2 regions of the Stenotrophomonas sp. 364 genome follow, and region 1 is predicted to be linked to the other one. Evidence: riboswitches for the same ligand, from Rfam matches in the RefSeq annotation. Region 1 holds a riboswitch; the other holds the start of a gene.
What was found. A riboswitch is a leader RNA that binds a small molecule or an ion and turns the genes downstream of it on or off. The one in region 1 is predicted to bind cobalamin.
Positions count from the first base shown of each region.

Region 1 (7,273 bases):
CGACAAGGCGCGCTGGATCCCGGTCAGCGAAGCGCTGGACATGGGCCCCAAGCTGTACGAAGACCACCTGCACATCCTGGAGTTCTTCCTGGGCCGGGGCTGATCCCGGCTTTTCCCGCCGGCGGATAGACCGCCGGTGTCACCCGACGCGAAGGAGCTTCCCGTCATGCATTACCTCGACAATCTTCTCCTCAACACCGACAGCTACAAGGCCAGCCACTGGCTGCAGTATCCGCCGGGCACCGACGCCACCTTCTTTTACGTGGAGTCGCGTGGTGGCCACTACGACCGCACGCTGTTTTTCGGCCTGCAGGCGTTGCTGAAGGACTACCTGGCCAAGCCGATCACCCACGCCGACATCGACGTGGCGCGCGATCTCTTCGCCGCCCACGGCGAGCCCTTCAACGAGGCCGGCTGGCGCTACATCGTCGATACGCACGGCGGCCTGCTGCCGATCCTTATCCGCGCCGTGCCCGAGGGCACCGTGGTGCCGGTGCACAATGCGCTGATGACGATCGAATCGACCGACCCGCAGGCGTTCTGGGTGCCGTCGTATCTGGAAACGATGCTGCTGCGCGTGTGGTACCCGGTCACGGTGGCCACCACCAGCTGGCACGCCAAGCAGACGATCCGCCAGTACCTGGAACGCACCAGCGATGACCCGGAAGGCCAGTTGCCGTTCAAGCTGCACGACTTCGGCAGCCGTGGCGTGTCGAGCCTGGAATCGGCCGCCATTGGTGGCGCGGCGCACCTGGTCAACTTCCTCGGCACCGATACCGTCTCGGCCCTGCTGTACGCCCGTGCCTTCTACCACGAGGCCATGGCCGGTTGTTCGATCCCGGCCGCCGAACATAGCACCATCACCAGCTGGGGCCGCGACAACGAAGTGGAGGCCTACCGCAACATGCTCGCCCGCTTCGCCACCCCGGGTGCACTGGTGGCGGTGGTGTCGGACAGCTACGACATCTTCCACGCGATCACCCGGCACTGGGGCACCACCCTGCGCCAGCAGGTGATCGACTCGGGCGCCACCGTGGTGATCCGCCCGGATTCGGGCGACCCGGTGGCGGTGGTGCTGCAGTGCCTGCAGCTACTCGATGAGGCCTTCGGCCACGTGGTCAACGGCAAGGGCTACAAGGTGCTCAACCACGTGCGCGTGATCCAGGGTGACGGCGTCAACCCGACCAGCATCGGCCAGATCCTGGCCAGCATCACCACCGCCGGCTACGCCGCCGACAACGTCGCCTTCGGCATGGGGGGTGCATTGCTGCAGCGGCTGGACCGCGACACCCAGAAGTTCGCGCTGAAGTGCTCGGCCGCGCGCGTGGACGGGAAGTGGATCGACGTCTACAAAGACCCGGTGACCGACAGCGGCAAGCAGAGCAAGCGCGGCCGCATGCGCCTGCTGCGCCATCGCGAGTACGGCCAGTTCCGGACGGTGTCGGTGCCGGCCGACGCCGAATCGCTGACATCCGCCACGCTGCCGCCGGGCTACGTGGATGCGATGCTCACGGTCTGGGAGAACGGCCGGTTGCTGCGGGACGATACGTTGGCTGAGATCCGCAGCCGGGCGGACACTGCACGGCCGTAATCGGCCGACCTCACCGTCGCCATCCTTCATGCAACCCGCGCCGGGGTCCCTATGTCGGTTGCACCGGTGCCGGGGCGGCACAACTCCAATGGGTCCCACGGGCGGCTGCGGTTTGACGCCCCCTTGACCATCGCCCGGCTTCGGCCTACTTTGTGCTCGCCGAAGGTATCCATCTCTTTATGCAGATGAAGGGATGGGTTTAAACGGGAATCCGGTGAAGGCGCCTCGTGCGCCCATTCCGGAGCTGCCCCGCAGCGGTGAATGGAAACGAATCCTGCCAACAGCACTGGGCCCCGGCCTGGGAAGCGGCAGGTACTAGGTGGGCGTTCGCGCCCGTGTCCATCAGCCCGAATACCGGCCCCGGCCGGGGGACACGACCGTCCCCTGATTCGACCTGGAACGTCCGCGGGGAGGTTGCCGGGGCCTGCCGCCATGCCGTCCGCGTGGCGCTGCCCCCGTGCGTCCGCTCCACGACATCCGGTTCGCCCGCGGGGGCGAAGGTCGCTGGCGGGGCGGACACGGCAGCCATGTCGTGCACGGCGCGCGGTTCCTTCGTTCCTCAATGCCGCTACTGCAATGAGGACACGTTCCATGACCACTGTTACCAACCTGGGGTTTCCCCGCATCGGCGCCAAGCGCGAACTCAAGCGTGCGCTGGAAGCGTTCTGGTCCGGCCAAAGCAGCGCTGCGTCGCTGCAGCACACCGCCAGCGGCCTGCGCGAGCGCCATTGGCAGCTGCAGCGCGAGGCCGGCGTCGATGTGCCGCCGAGCAACGACTTCAGCTTTTACGATCAGGTGCTCGATGCGGCTTTCCTGTTCGACGCGATCCCCGCGCGCTACCGCGCCCTGGCCGACGCCGAGCCGCTGGCCGGCTATTTCGCCATGGCCCGGGGCGTGCAGCGCGACGGCTATGACCTGCATGCGCTGGAAATGACCAAGTGGTTCGATACCAACTACCACTACCTGGTGCCCGAACTGCAGGCCGGCCAGGGCTTCGCGCTGCGCGGCGACAAGCCGCTGGCCGAATACCGCCAGGCCAAGGCACTGGGCATCGAGACCCGCCCGGTGCTCCTCGGCCCGGTGACGTTCCTGCTGCTGTCCAAGACCACCGACGGCAGCCGTGCGCTGGACCTGCTCGACGCCCTGCTGCCGGTGTACGTGCAGCTGCTGGGCCAGCTGAAGGAGGCCGGCGCGCAGTGGGTGCAGCTGGATGAGCCGGCACTGGTGCAGGACCTGGACGAGGCCACCCGCGCCGCGTTCACCCACGCCTACGCGGTGCTGGCCGCAGCGGCGCGGCCGAAGGTGCTGGTGGCCACCTACTTCGGCGCGCTGGACGACAACCTGCCGCTGGCCGCCGCGCTGCCGGTGGATGGGCTGCACGTGGACCTGGTGCGCGCGCCCGAGCAGCTGGACGCGGTGATCAAGGCGCTGCCACCGGGCCGCGTGCTGTCGGCCGGTCTGGTCAACGGTCGCAACATCTGGCGCACCCACCTGGACAACGCACTGGTGCTGGCCCGCTACACGCACGGCCACGTGGGCGGCGGCCTGCTGTGGCTGGCCCCGTCGTGTTCACTGCTGCACAGCCCGGTCGACCTGGACCTGGAAAAGAAGCTGGATGAGGAACTGCACAGCTGGCTGGCGTTCTCCAAGCAGAAGCTGCAGGAGCTGCGCGTGCTGGCCGATGCAATTGACGCCCCGGCCCGCGCCGAGGATGCACTGGCGCACTCCCGCGCGTGCATCGAATCGCGCCGGCGCTCGCCGCGCGTGCACAAGGCCGAGGTGGCCGCGCGCCTGGCCGCCCTGACTGCTGCCGACGCGCAGCGTCACAGCCCCTACCCGCAGCGGCACCTGGCCCAGGCCGGCGCGCTGCAGCTGCCACGTTTCCCCACTACCACGATCGGTTCCTTCCCGCAGACCCTGGAAGTGCGCGAGGCACGTGCCAGCAACAAGTCCGGCAAGCTGTCCGACGCCGACTACGATGCGTTCCTGGCCACCCAGACCGAGCACTGCGTGCGCGTGCAGGAGCAGATCGGGCTGGACGTGCTGGTGCACGGCGAGTTCGAGCGCAACGACATGGTGGAGTACTTCGGCGAGCAGCTCGACGGCTTCGCGTTCACCAAGAACGGCTGGGTGCAGAGTTATGGCTCGCGCTGCGTGAAGCCGCCGGTGATCTTCGGCGACGTGACCCGCCCACGGCCGATGACGGTGCGCTGGTCGCAGTACGCGCAGTCGCTGACCGACCGCCCGATGAAGGGCATGCTGACCGGCCCGGTGACGGTGCTGCAGTGGTCGTTCGTGCGCGATGACCAGTCGCGCGCGGACACCTGCCGGCAGATCGCGCTGGCCCTGCGCGACGAGGTGCTGGACCTGGAAGCGGCCGGCATCGGCGTGATCCAGATCGACGAGCCGGCCATCCGCGAAGGCCTGCCGCTGCGTCGCGCGCAGTGGCGGGAGTACCTGGACTGGGCGGTGGAAGCATTCCGGATCAGTGCCAGCGGGGTGCGCGATGCCACCCAGATCCACACCCACATGTGCTATTCCGAGTTCAACGACATCATCCACTCCGTGGCGGCCATGGACGCCGACGTGATCTCGATCGAGACCTCGCGCTCGCGCATGGAGCTGCTGGACGCGTTCGTGCGTTTCCAGTATCCCAACGAGATCGGCCCGGGCGTGTATGACATCCACTCCCCGCGCGTGCCCGACAAGGAAGAGATGCTCGCGCTGCTGCGCAAGGCCGCCGAAGTCCTCCGGCCCGAGCAGATCTGGGTCAACCCCGACTGCGGCCTGAAGACCCGCGGCTGGAAGGAAACCCGCGCCGCGCTGGAAGCGCTGGTGGCCGCCGCGCGCCAGCTGCGCGAGGAAACCGCCGACGCCAACGCCGCCTGATCCCCCCTGTAAAGATGACCCAAGGACCGCACCGCCGCCGTTGCCGGCGGTGCGGTCGACGAGACGTACATGACCCCGCCCACCGTTACCCCGATCGACCGCCCCACCCTGTCCCTGCCCGACGGCCACACCCGGCTGCTGCTGCATTCGTGCTGCGCGCCGTGCTCGGGCGAAGTGATGGAGGCCATCACCGCCTCCGGCATCGACTACACGATCTTCTTCTACAACCCCAACATCCACCCGGCCAGGGAATACGAACTGCGCAAGCAGGAGAACATCCGTTTCGCCGAGAAGCACGGCGTGCCGTTCGTCGACGCCGACTACGACACCGACAACTGGTTCGCACGCGCCCGCGGCATGGAAGCCGAGCCCGAGCGTGGTATCCGCTGCACGATGTGTTTTGACATGCGCTTTGTGCGCACCGCGCTGTATGCACACGAACATGGCTTTCCGGTGATCAGCAGCTCGCTGGGCATCTCGCGCTGGAAGGACATGAACCAGATCAACGACTGCGGCCACCGCGCCGCCGCGCATTACCCCGGCATCCACTACTGGGATTACAACTGGCGCAAGGGCGGCGGTGCCGCGCGCATGGTGGAGATCAGCAAGCGCGAGCAGTTCTACCAGCAGGAGTACTGCGGCTGCGTGTACTCGCTGCGCGATGCCAACCGCCACCGCCGCGAGACCGGCCGCGAGCGCATCAAGATCGGCCTGTTGTATTACGGCCAGGACAACGACGCGCCCAAGGGCGATTGACGTTCGCACGCGGGGCCGCCACGCTGGTTGCCCCGCTTCCGTTGTGTTGGATCTGCCATGACCACCGCCCTATCCGCCGATGTGGCCCTGCTGGTGATCGACCTGCAGCCGGACTTCATGCCCGGTGGCGCGCTGGCCTGCGAACAGGGCGATGCGCTGGTGGCCCCGATGGCCGCCCTGCTCGCGCAGCGCCGCTACCCCACGGTGGTGGCCACCCAGGACTGGCACCCGGCCGACCATGCCTCCTTCGCCAGCCAGCACCCGGGGCACCTGCCGTTCGAGGCGATCCTGCTGCATGCGCAGCCGCAGACGCTGTGGCCGGACCACTGCGTGCAGGGCAGTGACGGCGCAGCGCTGCACCCGGGCGTGGACTGGGCCGTGGCCGACCTGATCCTGCGCAAGGGCACCCGGCAGCAGGTGGACTCCTACAGCGCCTTCCGCGAGAACCACGGCCCCGATGGCACCCGCCCGGCCACCGGCCTGGCCGGTTGGCTGCACGAGCGCGGCATCCGCGAAGTGCACGTATGCGGGCTGGCACGCGACTACTGCGTGCTGTGGAGCGCACAGGACGCGGTCAAATCCGGGTTCCGGGTGAAGTTCCTGTGGGACCTGACCCGGCCGGTGACCGAAGCCAATGACGGCATGGTGCGCGAGGCGTTGGCGAAGGCGAAGATCGCGGTTGTCTGACGGGCGTCGGCCGGAAAGACGTACCGACCAACGGTGGGTACCTACCGCTCAGCGGAATACCACCGTGCGATGCCCGTTGCGCAGGATGCGGTGCTCCACATGCCGGCGCACGGCGCGCGCCAGCACCTGAGATTCGGTGTCACTGCCCAGCCGCACCAGGTCGCGCGGGGTCATGGCATGGTCCACGCGGGCCACGTCCTGTTCGATGATCGGGCCTTCGTCCAGGTCTTCGGTGACGTAGTGCGCGGTGGCGCCGATGATCTTGACCCCGCGCGCGTGCGCCTGGTGGTAAGGCTGCGCGCCCTTGAAGCTGGGCAGGAAGCTGTGGTGGATGTTGATCGCCCGCCCCGCCAATGCCTTGCACAGGCGCGGCGACAGGATCTGCATGTAGCGCGCCAGCACCACCAGGTCGATCTGTTCGCGCTCGACCAGGTCGATGATCTGCTGCTCCTGCACGGCGCGGTTGTCGGCGTTGACCGGCAGGTGGTGGAACGGCACCCCGTACGAACCCGCCAGCGCGGCGAAGTCCTCGTGGTTGGAGGCGACCGCGGCGATATCCACCTGCAGCTGCCGGCTGTGTGCACGGAACAGCAGGTCGTTCAGGCAATGCCCCTGCTTGCTCACCAGCACCAGCAGCCGCGCGCGGCGGCGCGCATCGTGCAGTTGCCAGTCCATCTGGAACTCGGCCGCCAGCGTGCCCATGCGCGCTTCGATATCGGCCAGCGCCTGGCTGGCGGCGCGATCGAAGTGCACGCGCAGGAAGAACCGGCCGCTCTCTTCGTCGCCGAACTGCTGGGCGTCCAGGATGTTGCAGCCCAGCTCGAACAGCAGGCCGGACACGCGGTAGACAATCCCGGTACGGTCCGGGCATGACAGGGTAAGAATGGAATCAGGGCGCATCCAGCCAGTTTAAGCGAGCACCGCCCGTGCGGGGACGATGCTCTCAGATGCAACCAAGCCGGCGCGAAGTCCCTCTCCCGTTACACCGCCGCCGGATCCACCTTGTCCACGTGGATGCCGTATTGTTCGATCGCCACCTGCAGCTGGCTGCGCGCGATGCGCCCGTCATCGGCCAGTGCCTTCAACGCGGCCAGCACGATGAAGTGGCGGTCCACTTCAAAGAACGTACGCAGTGACTCGCGCGTGTCCGAGCGACCGAAGCCGTCGGTACCCAGTGCGGTGAAGCGGCGGCCGTCGACGAACGGGCGGATCTGGTCGGCCACGATCTTCATGTAGTCGGTGGCTACCACCAGCGGCCCGGCGTGTGCGGCCAGGCGCTGCTGCACGTAGGGCACGCGCGGTTCGGCGGCCGGGTGCAGCAGGTTCCAGCGCTCGGCGGCCAGGCCGTCG
Region 1 is NZ_CP047135.1:4,691,221-4,698,493, reverse strand. Features, by position in the region: gene GQ674_RS20815 (bifunctional nicotinamide-nucleotide adenylyltransferase/Nudix hydroxylase) at 1-103, shown strand, start outside; gene GQ674_RS20810 (nicotinate phosphoribosyltransferase) at 167-1,591, shown strand; cobalamin riboswitch at 1,738-1,969, shown strand; gene metE (5-methyltetrahydropteroyltriglutamate--homocysteine S-methyltransferase) at 2,183-4,480, shown strand; gene GQ674_RS20800 (epoxyqueuosine reductase QueH) at 4,550-5,236, shown strand; gene pncA (bifunctional nicotinamidase/pyrazinamidase) at 5,294-5,923, shown strand; gene purU (formyltetrahydrofolate deformylase) at 5,972-6,823, opposite strand; gene aceE (pyruvate dehydrogenase (acetyl-transferring), homodimeric type) at 6,904-7,273, opposite strand, start outside.

Region 2 (7,273 bases), 360 kb from region 1:
AGCAGCGGATACAGAGCCAGCTTTCGGCCATCCGTACGGTTACAGATTGCGGCGGACTCTCCCCATGGCAGCCAACCTTTACCAATCCCTGGCCGATGAAATGGCCGATGCCATCCACAGCGGCCGGCTGCCGGTGGGCACCCGCCTGCCCTCGCTGCGTGGCCTGGCGGCGCAGCGCCAGCTCAGCCTCAACACCGTCATTGCCGCTTACCGCCAGCTCGAAGATGCCGGGCTGGTGGTACCGCGACCCAAGGCCGGCTTCGTGGTCAGCCCGCGCCTGGCCGAGCCGACCCGCTCGCTGCGCCAGGCACCGTCGCTGGCCACCACCCAGGCCCAACAGCTGATGATGGCGCGGGTGCTGGCCGCGCAGCAGCAACCGGGCATCGTCGACCTGGCCTTCGCCGGCCCGCGCGGGCGTCGCTTCTATCCGGGCGACAAATTGGCGCGCAGTACCGCGCAGGTGCTGCGCCGCGCCGGCATGGTGGAAACCTATGCGCGCCCGAATGCGGCCACCCGGCTGCTGGAACAGATCGTGCGGCGCGGGCCACGGCTGGGCCTGCACACCAGTACCGAGCGCCTGGTCCTTACCCACGGCGCCATGGAAGCACTGCAGCTTGCCCTGCGCGCGGTCACCCGGCCCGGGGACGCGGTGGGCATCGAGGCGCCGTCCTACTTCAACCTGTACCCGCTGCTCAGCAACCTGGGCCTGAAGGCGATCGAGCTGCCCACCGACCCGCGCCGCGGCCTGGACGTGGATGCCGTGGCCGCGCAGCTGGAACGTGGCGCGCTGCGGGCGATCGTGGCCATGCCCACCGTGCACAACCCGCTCGGCTGCACCATGCCGGTGGCCGAAAAGCGGCGCCTGGCCGCATTGGTCAACCACTACCGCATTCCCCTCATCGAAGACGCGGTGTACGCCGAGCTGCAGTTCCAGGAGCCGCTGGCGCCGCTGCTGAAGTCCTTCGATGAAGACGGCTGGGTGATGGTGTGCAGCAGCTTCTCCAAGACGCTGGCGCCGGACTACCGCATCGGCTGGCTGGACGCGGGGCGGTTTGCCGCCGACATCCAGCTGCTCAAGTTCCAGTCCACCGGTGCCGAACCGCGCCTGCTCGGCGAGGCCGTGGGCGCGTTCCTGGAAGCGGGCAGCTACGAGCACCACCTGCGCACGCTGCGCCGCCTGTACAGCGACCAGGTACGGCGCGTGCGCGCGTTGATCGCCCAGCACTTCCCGGCCGGCACGTTGGCCACCCAGCCCACCGGCGGCTTCCTGCTGTGGGTGGAGCTGCCGGCCGGCATCGACACCGGCGCGTTGTTCGAGCAGGCCTTGGCGCGCGGCGTGGTGTTCATGCCCGGCCAGGTGTACTCACGCGGGGCGCGCTACCGGCATTGCCTGCGGTTGTCGTGCTGCCAGGAACTGGACGCGGCGTACGTGGACGCCATCGCCACGCTGGGCCAGCTGGCCTGCGCCCTGCGCGACGCCTGAGCGCTGGCCTGCGGTTACAGCTGCAGGCACCCGGCCAGCCCGGCCGGATCGGCCCCGGGCGCGAAGGGCAGCCGGCCCAGGCACGGCATCGCCAGGCGGTCGCGCAGCAGGGTCATGTTGTCGTCGATGCGCGCCATCTGCGGGTCGACTTCGTTGCCGATCCAGCCGATGCAGGGGGCCCCGCTGGCCGCGATCGCCGCTGCGGTGAGCCGCGCATGGTTGAGGCAGCCAAGCCGCAGCCCCACCACCATCACCACCGGCAGCCGCAGCGCGTGGACCAGGTCGGCCTGGTCCAGCGTGGCCGACAGCGGGGCCAGCCAGCCGCCCACGCCCTCCACCACCACCGTGTCGGCCTGTGCGCGCAGCCGCCCCAAGGCCGCCTCGATCGGGCCCAGCGCCAGCTGCACGCCGGCATCGGCGGCGGCCAGCTCCGGCGCCAGCGGCAGGGGCAGCGCATACGGGTTGAGGTCGGCGTAGGCCGGCACCGGCTGGCTGGCGGCCAGCAGCGCGGTGGCGTCCTCGTTGCGCCAGCCGTGCGCGGTGCGCTCGCAGCCGCTGGCCACCGGCTTCATCCCCACCGCCGTGCCACCGCGCTGGCGCAGCGCGTGCAGCAGCACGCAGCTGCTGAAGGTCTTGCCGATGCCGGTATCGGTGCCGGTGACATACAGGGCGGGAAGCGGGTAGGCGGTCATCACGGCGGGAATCGGGAAGGAGCGGTGCATTATCGGCGGTCCCGGCGCGGCCTGCTGCTTGCTAGACTCCGGGCATGTTCGATACTTCCACGCTTACCGGCAGCAAGCCGGAACAGTACGGCCAGCTGCTGGCCCAGGCCCGCGCTCTGGTACACGGCGAGCGCGACCGCATTGCCAATGCGGCCAACCTGTCGGCCCTGGTCTACCACGCCCTGCCGCACCTGAACTGGGTCGGCTTCTACTTCTTCGACGGTACCGAGCTGGTGGTCGGCCCGTTCCAGGGACTGCCGGCCTGCGTGCGCATCCCGCTGGACAAGGGCGTGTGCGGCGCGGCGGCCAGCCAGCGCGTGACCCAGCGCATTGAAGACGTGGATGCCTTCCCCGGCCACATCGCCTGCGATTCGGCGTCGCGCTCGGAACTGGTGGTGCCGCTGGTCCAGGGCGACACCCTGATCGGCGTGTTCGACCTGGACAGCCCCTCGCTGGCGCGTTTCGACGCCGATGACCAGGCCGGCCTGGAGGCGATCGCCGCGGTGTTCGTCGAGGCCCTGGGATGAGCACCAAGCTGCGCAACATCGGTCCCAAGAGCGCGGCCTGGCTGCGTCAGGTCGGGTTGCGCACGCCCGAAGAGCTGACCGCGATCGGCGCGGTCGGCGCGTTCGTGAAGGTACGCCGCGCCGGGTTCAAGCCCAGCCTCAACCTGCTCTACTCGCTCGAAGGCGCGCTGCAGGACTGCCATTGGCAGGAACTGCCCGAAGCACGCCGCACCGAACTGGTGGCCGAGTACGAGGCCATCATCGCCGACAAGCCCCTGAAAAAGGCACCGCCAGCATCCGGCCCGGTCTACGACCGCACCGCCGAACGTCGCGATGATGAAGCCGACGACGCACCGCCGTTCGAACCGGACGACGAAACCGCGTAGAGCCGGGCTCTGCCGCGCCTCCGGATACAGAGGCGCCGCGTTGATCAGCGCATCGCCATGCGCCCATTGTTCACCGCGCAAGCAGCTGTTGTAGAGCCGGGCTCTGCCCGGCTGCTCTAACGCAGCAACCCACGTCCAGTGCCAGCCGGGCAGAGCCCGGCTCTACGTGCATGCACCATCACATCCGCCGCCAGCCGGGCAGAGCCCGGCTCTACGTGCGTGCACCACCACATCCGCCGCCAGCCGGGCAGAGCCCGGCTCTACGCAGGTGCGAGCCGCGCGCGATCAAGGCTGCTGCAGTTCCAGCAGTTCGCCCCACAGGCGGTCGTCCTCGCGCTCCACGCGCAGCTGCAGGCGGGTGCCGTGGTCGATGCGCAGTGCCCAGCACATCGCCATCGGCAGGCCGCACACCTGCGACAGCACCATCCGCAACGGCCCGCCATGGCTGACGATCAGGGTGGGCGGGGGATCGGGGTCGTCCAGCAAGCGGTGCAGGCCACGGGCGATGCGGCGCTCGAAGTGGCCCCAGCTTTCGCCGTGCGGCGGTGGGTTGGCGTGCGGGTCCAGGTGGAACGCCGACAGCTCCTGCATCGGCAGGTCATGCAATGCCTGGCCGTCCCAATCGCCGAAGTCGAGTTCGGCCCACTCCTCGTCGGCCACCACCTCCACCCCGTGCGGCACTGCCAGCGCATCGGCCGTGGCCAGCGCACGCTGGCGCGGGGAGCTCACCACCCGTTGCCATTGCCGCCCCCCATAGCGTGCGCACAGGGCCTCGGTGCTTCCGTCTTCCAACGCGGGATCACTGCGCCCGTCCAGGTGGCCGTCACGGCCGGTGCTGGCGTGGCGGATCAGGTCCAGGATCACGCCGCAACCTGCGCGGTGGACGGAGCGGAACGGTGCTGCAACCTCGATGGGTTCATGGGCATCACATCGTGAAACGAGCGGCATTCTAACCGCTCGCTCCCGCCGCCCCGGTGCGTCGGCTGCCGCAGGCGGGCCTTTGCTCTACACTGCGCGCACTTCCAGGTGACCTGCGGCGCATGCCGGCAGGTTGAAACGGGAAGCCGGTGACGCAGCAGCCCCCTGCCTGCCACTCCGGCGCTGCCCCCGCAACGGTAAGCGTGGAAACACCCGGCATTACGCCACTGTGCTTGCGCATGGGAAGGCGCCGGGTGCGATGGCCCTGGCCATCGGCCCGCAAGCCCGGAGACCGGCCTGGGAGACGACTGGTTGCGATGCGGCGGGCATGGCGGCGGCAAGCGGCGCCGTGCGCGTTCGCCCACCGTCGATCCATCCCTGCAGCGCGATCATCCCCACCCCTTGCCGCGCGGGCGTGCGCGGTGCATGGAGTCATCGATGAAGCTGCAGATCCAAGTCCTTTCCCTGGCCGTGTTGTCGGCCCTGCCTCTGCTGGCGTCGGCCCAGGACGAGGCGACCGCGCTGGACCAGGTACTGGTCACCGCCACCCGCACCCCGATCGCCCTGCAGGACAGCATCTCGCCGGCGCAGGTGATCGACCGCGCCGAGATCGAGCGCAGCCAGGCCCCGTCGCTGCAGGACCTGCTGCGCGGTCGCGCCGGCATCAACCTCAACAACAGCGGCGGCCTGGGCAAGCAGAGTTCGCTGTTCCTGCGCGGCACCAACTCGGCCCACACCCTGGTACTGGTGGACGGCGTGCGCATCAACACCGGCGACCTTGGCCTGGCCATGATCCAGGACCTGCCGCTGGCGCAGATCGAGCGCATTGAAATCGTGCGCGGCCCGCAGTCCAGCCTGTACGGCGCCGATGCGATCGGTGGCGTGATCCAGATCTTCACCCGCCGCAACGCCGGCACCTTCGCCCCGCACTTCCAGGTGGGCGGCGGCAGCAACGGCCTGCGCGAGGCCAGCGGCGGCTTCGGCGGCAGTGGCGCGCGTGGCTGGTTCGGCACCGACATCGCCTACCAGCACACCGACGGCATCAATTCCTGCCGGGGCGATGCGGCCACCTTCGCCGGCTGCGGCGCCGACGAGCCCGACCGAGACGGCTACCGCAACCTGTCCATGAGCCTGCGCGGTGGCTACGCGCTGACCGATGCGCTGAGCGTGGAAGGGACCGCGCTGCGTGCCGAAGGCGAAAACCACTACGACGGTTACTACAACTATTCGGAAACCCTGCAGCAGGTGCTGGGCGGCAAGGTGCATTACACCCCGAGCGAGCGCTTCACCCTGACCGCCAACGTCGGGCGTGCCGACAACGAATCGGACAACTACAACGGCAGCACCTGGCTGGGTGCCGCGCAGACCCATCGCGACAGTGCCTCGGTGCAGGCCGACGTGGGCATCGCCGAGGGCCAGCTGCTCAGCGCCGGCGTGGACTGGAGCCAGGACAACCTGGACGGCAGCAGTGCCGGCTACCGGGTCGACAGCCGCGACAATACCGGCGTGTTCGTGCAGTACCAGGGCCGCTTCGGCGCGCACCACCTGCAGGCCAGCGTGCGCAACGACGACAACGAGCAGTTCGGCAACCACACCACCGGCAGCCTCGGCTGGGGCCTGGAGCTGGGCCGCGGGTTCCGCCTCAACGCCAGCTACGGCACCGCGTTCAAGGCACCCACCTTCAGCGATCTGTACGACCCGTGGAGCGGCGTGCCGGGCCTGGACCCGGAAAAGTCGAAGAGCACCAACGTCGGTATCGCCCAGCAGGGCGACGGCTGGCGCTGGGGCCTGGACGTGTATGAAACCCGCATCGATGACCTGATCACCTACGATGCCACCACCTTCATGATGTCGCAGGTGGAGAAGGCGCGCATCCGCGGTGCCGAGTTGACCGGTGCGATCACGCTGGCCGGCTTCGATGTGAACGCCCAGCTCAGCCACACCGATCCGCGCAACCGCACCGAAGGCAGCGCGCAGTTCGACAACTGGCTGGCGCGCCGCGCGCAGAACACCGCCCGCCTGGATATCGACCGCAGCTTCGGTGGCTTCCGCGCCGGCCTGACCGCCAACGGCGCCGGCAAGCGCTACGACAACGCCGCCAACACCGTGCGTCTGGCCGGTTACGGCACGCTCGACCTGCGCCTGGAATACGCGCTGAGCCGCGACTGGTCGGTGCTCGGCCGGGTCAGCAACGTGTTCGACCGCGACTACGAAACGGTGGCCTGGTACAACCAGCCCGGCCGCGAGTACCGCCTGAGCGTGCGTTACCAGCCGAAATAAGCGATCTGGACGGCGGCACTGCCGCCGTCCCACCCTCGGTAGGTGCCGACCGCTGGTCGGCACAATCATTGAACCTGGCAGGTGCCGACCGTTGGTCGGCACACGTGTCAACCGCCGCCGGTTACAGCACCAGCAATTCCCGCAGATCATCCACCACGGCCACCGCCTCGACGTTGTCCAGATCCAGCCCACGTGGATAGCCATAGCGCACCAGCGCCACCGGCATGCCCGCGTCCACCGCGGCCCGGTAATCCGTAATCGAATCGCCCACCATCAAGGCGGCCTCGACGGCCACCTCGAAGTGCGCGGCGATATGCCGCAACGGCGCACCACTGGGCTTGCGTTCCGGCAGCGAATCGCCGCCCAGCACCAGCGCAAACTGATCCTGCAGCCCGAAGTGCTGCAGCAACGGCGCCACCAGCGCGGACGGCTTGTTCGTGCAGATCGCGAGCGTCACCGCGCGTTCGCGCAAGGCAGCCAACGTTTCGGTCACACCATCGAACAGGCGCGGACTGCGCAACAGGCAGGCCTCGTAGTGCCGCATGAAACCGGGCATGACCGTGTCCAGATCGATATCACTGCCGGCCGCGCCAAACGCCTGTTCGACAAGCCGCCGCACGCCATCGCCGATCCAGGTCAGTACCGTGGCCTCCGGTACCCGGGGCAACTGCCAGTCCTGCAGCGTGCGGTTCAACGCCTCGGCAATATCGGCCGCGCTGTCCACCAGCGTGCCATCCAGATCGAACACCACCAACGGATACGGATACGACAAGGCAATGCTCACTTCCACAGCAGGGAAGCGCCATTGTACGGAGGTGCGTGTGTGATGCCGATGCACGCCCCGGTAGAGCCGACCGTTGGTCGGCTGCACGCGCCCGCTGCGGTTGCGGGTGCACGGCGTGCTGATGCGCGGTTGCTGGTTCAAGAGCAGCCGACCAACGGTCGGCTCTACCGGCATCGGGTAGCTGGACGCGGTAT
Region 2 is NZ_CP047135.1:207,632-214,904, reverse strand. Features, by position in the region: gene GQ674_RS01000 (PLP-dependent aminotransferase family protein) at 65-1,483, shown strand; gene bioD (dethiobiotin synthase) at 1,498-2,175, opposite strand; gene GQ674_RS00990 (GAF domain-containing protein) at 2,250-2,732, shown strand; gene GQ674_RS00985 (TfoX/Sxy family protein) at 2,729-3,097, shown strand; gene GQ674_RS00980 (histidine phosphatase family protein) at 3,383-3,961, opposite strand; cobalamin riboswitch at 4,105-4,331, shown strand; gene btuB (TonB-dependent vitamin B12 receptor) at 4,454-6,295, shown strand; gene gph (phosphoglycolate phosphatase) at 6,417-7,067, opposite strand.
Region 2: it holds a riboswitch for cobalamin, as region 1 does, so the genes downstream of both, btuB (TonB-dependent vitamin B12 receptor) here and metE (5-methyltetrahydropteroyltriglutamate--homocysteine S-methyltransferase) in region 1, are expected to answer to the same signal.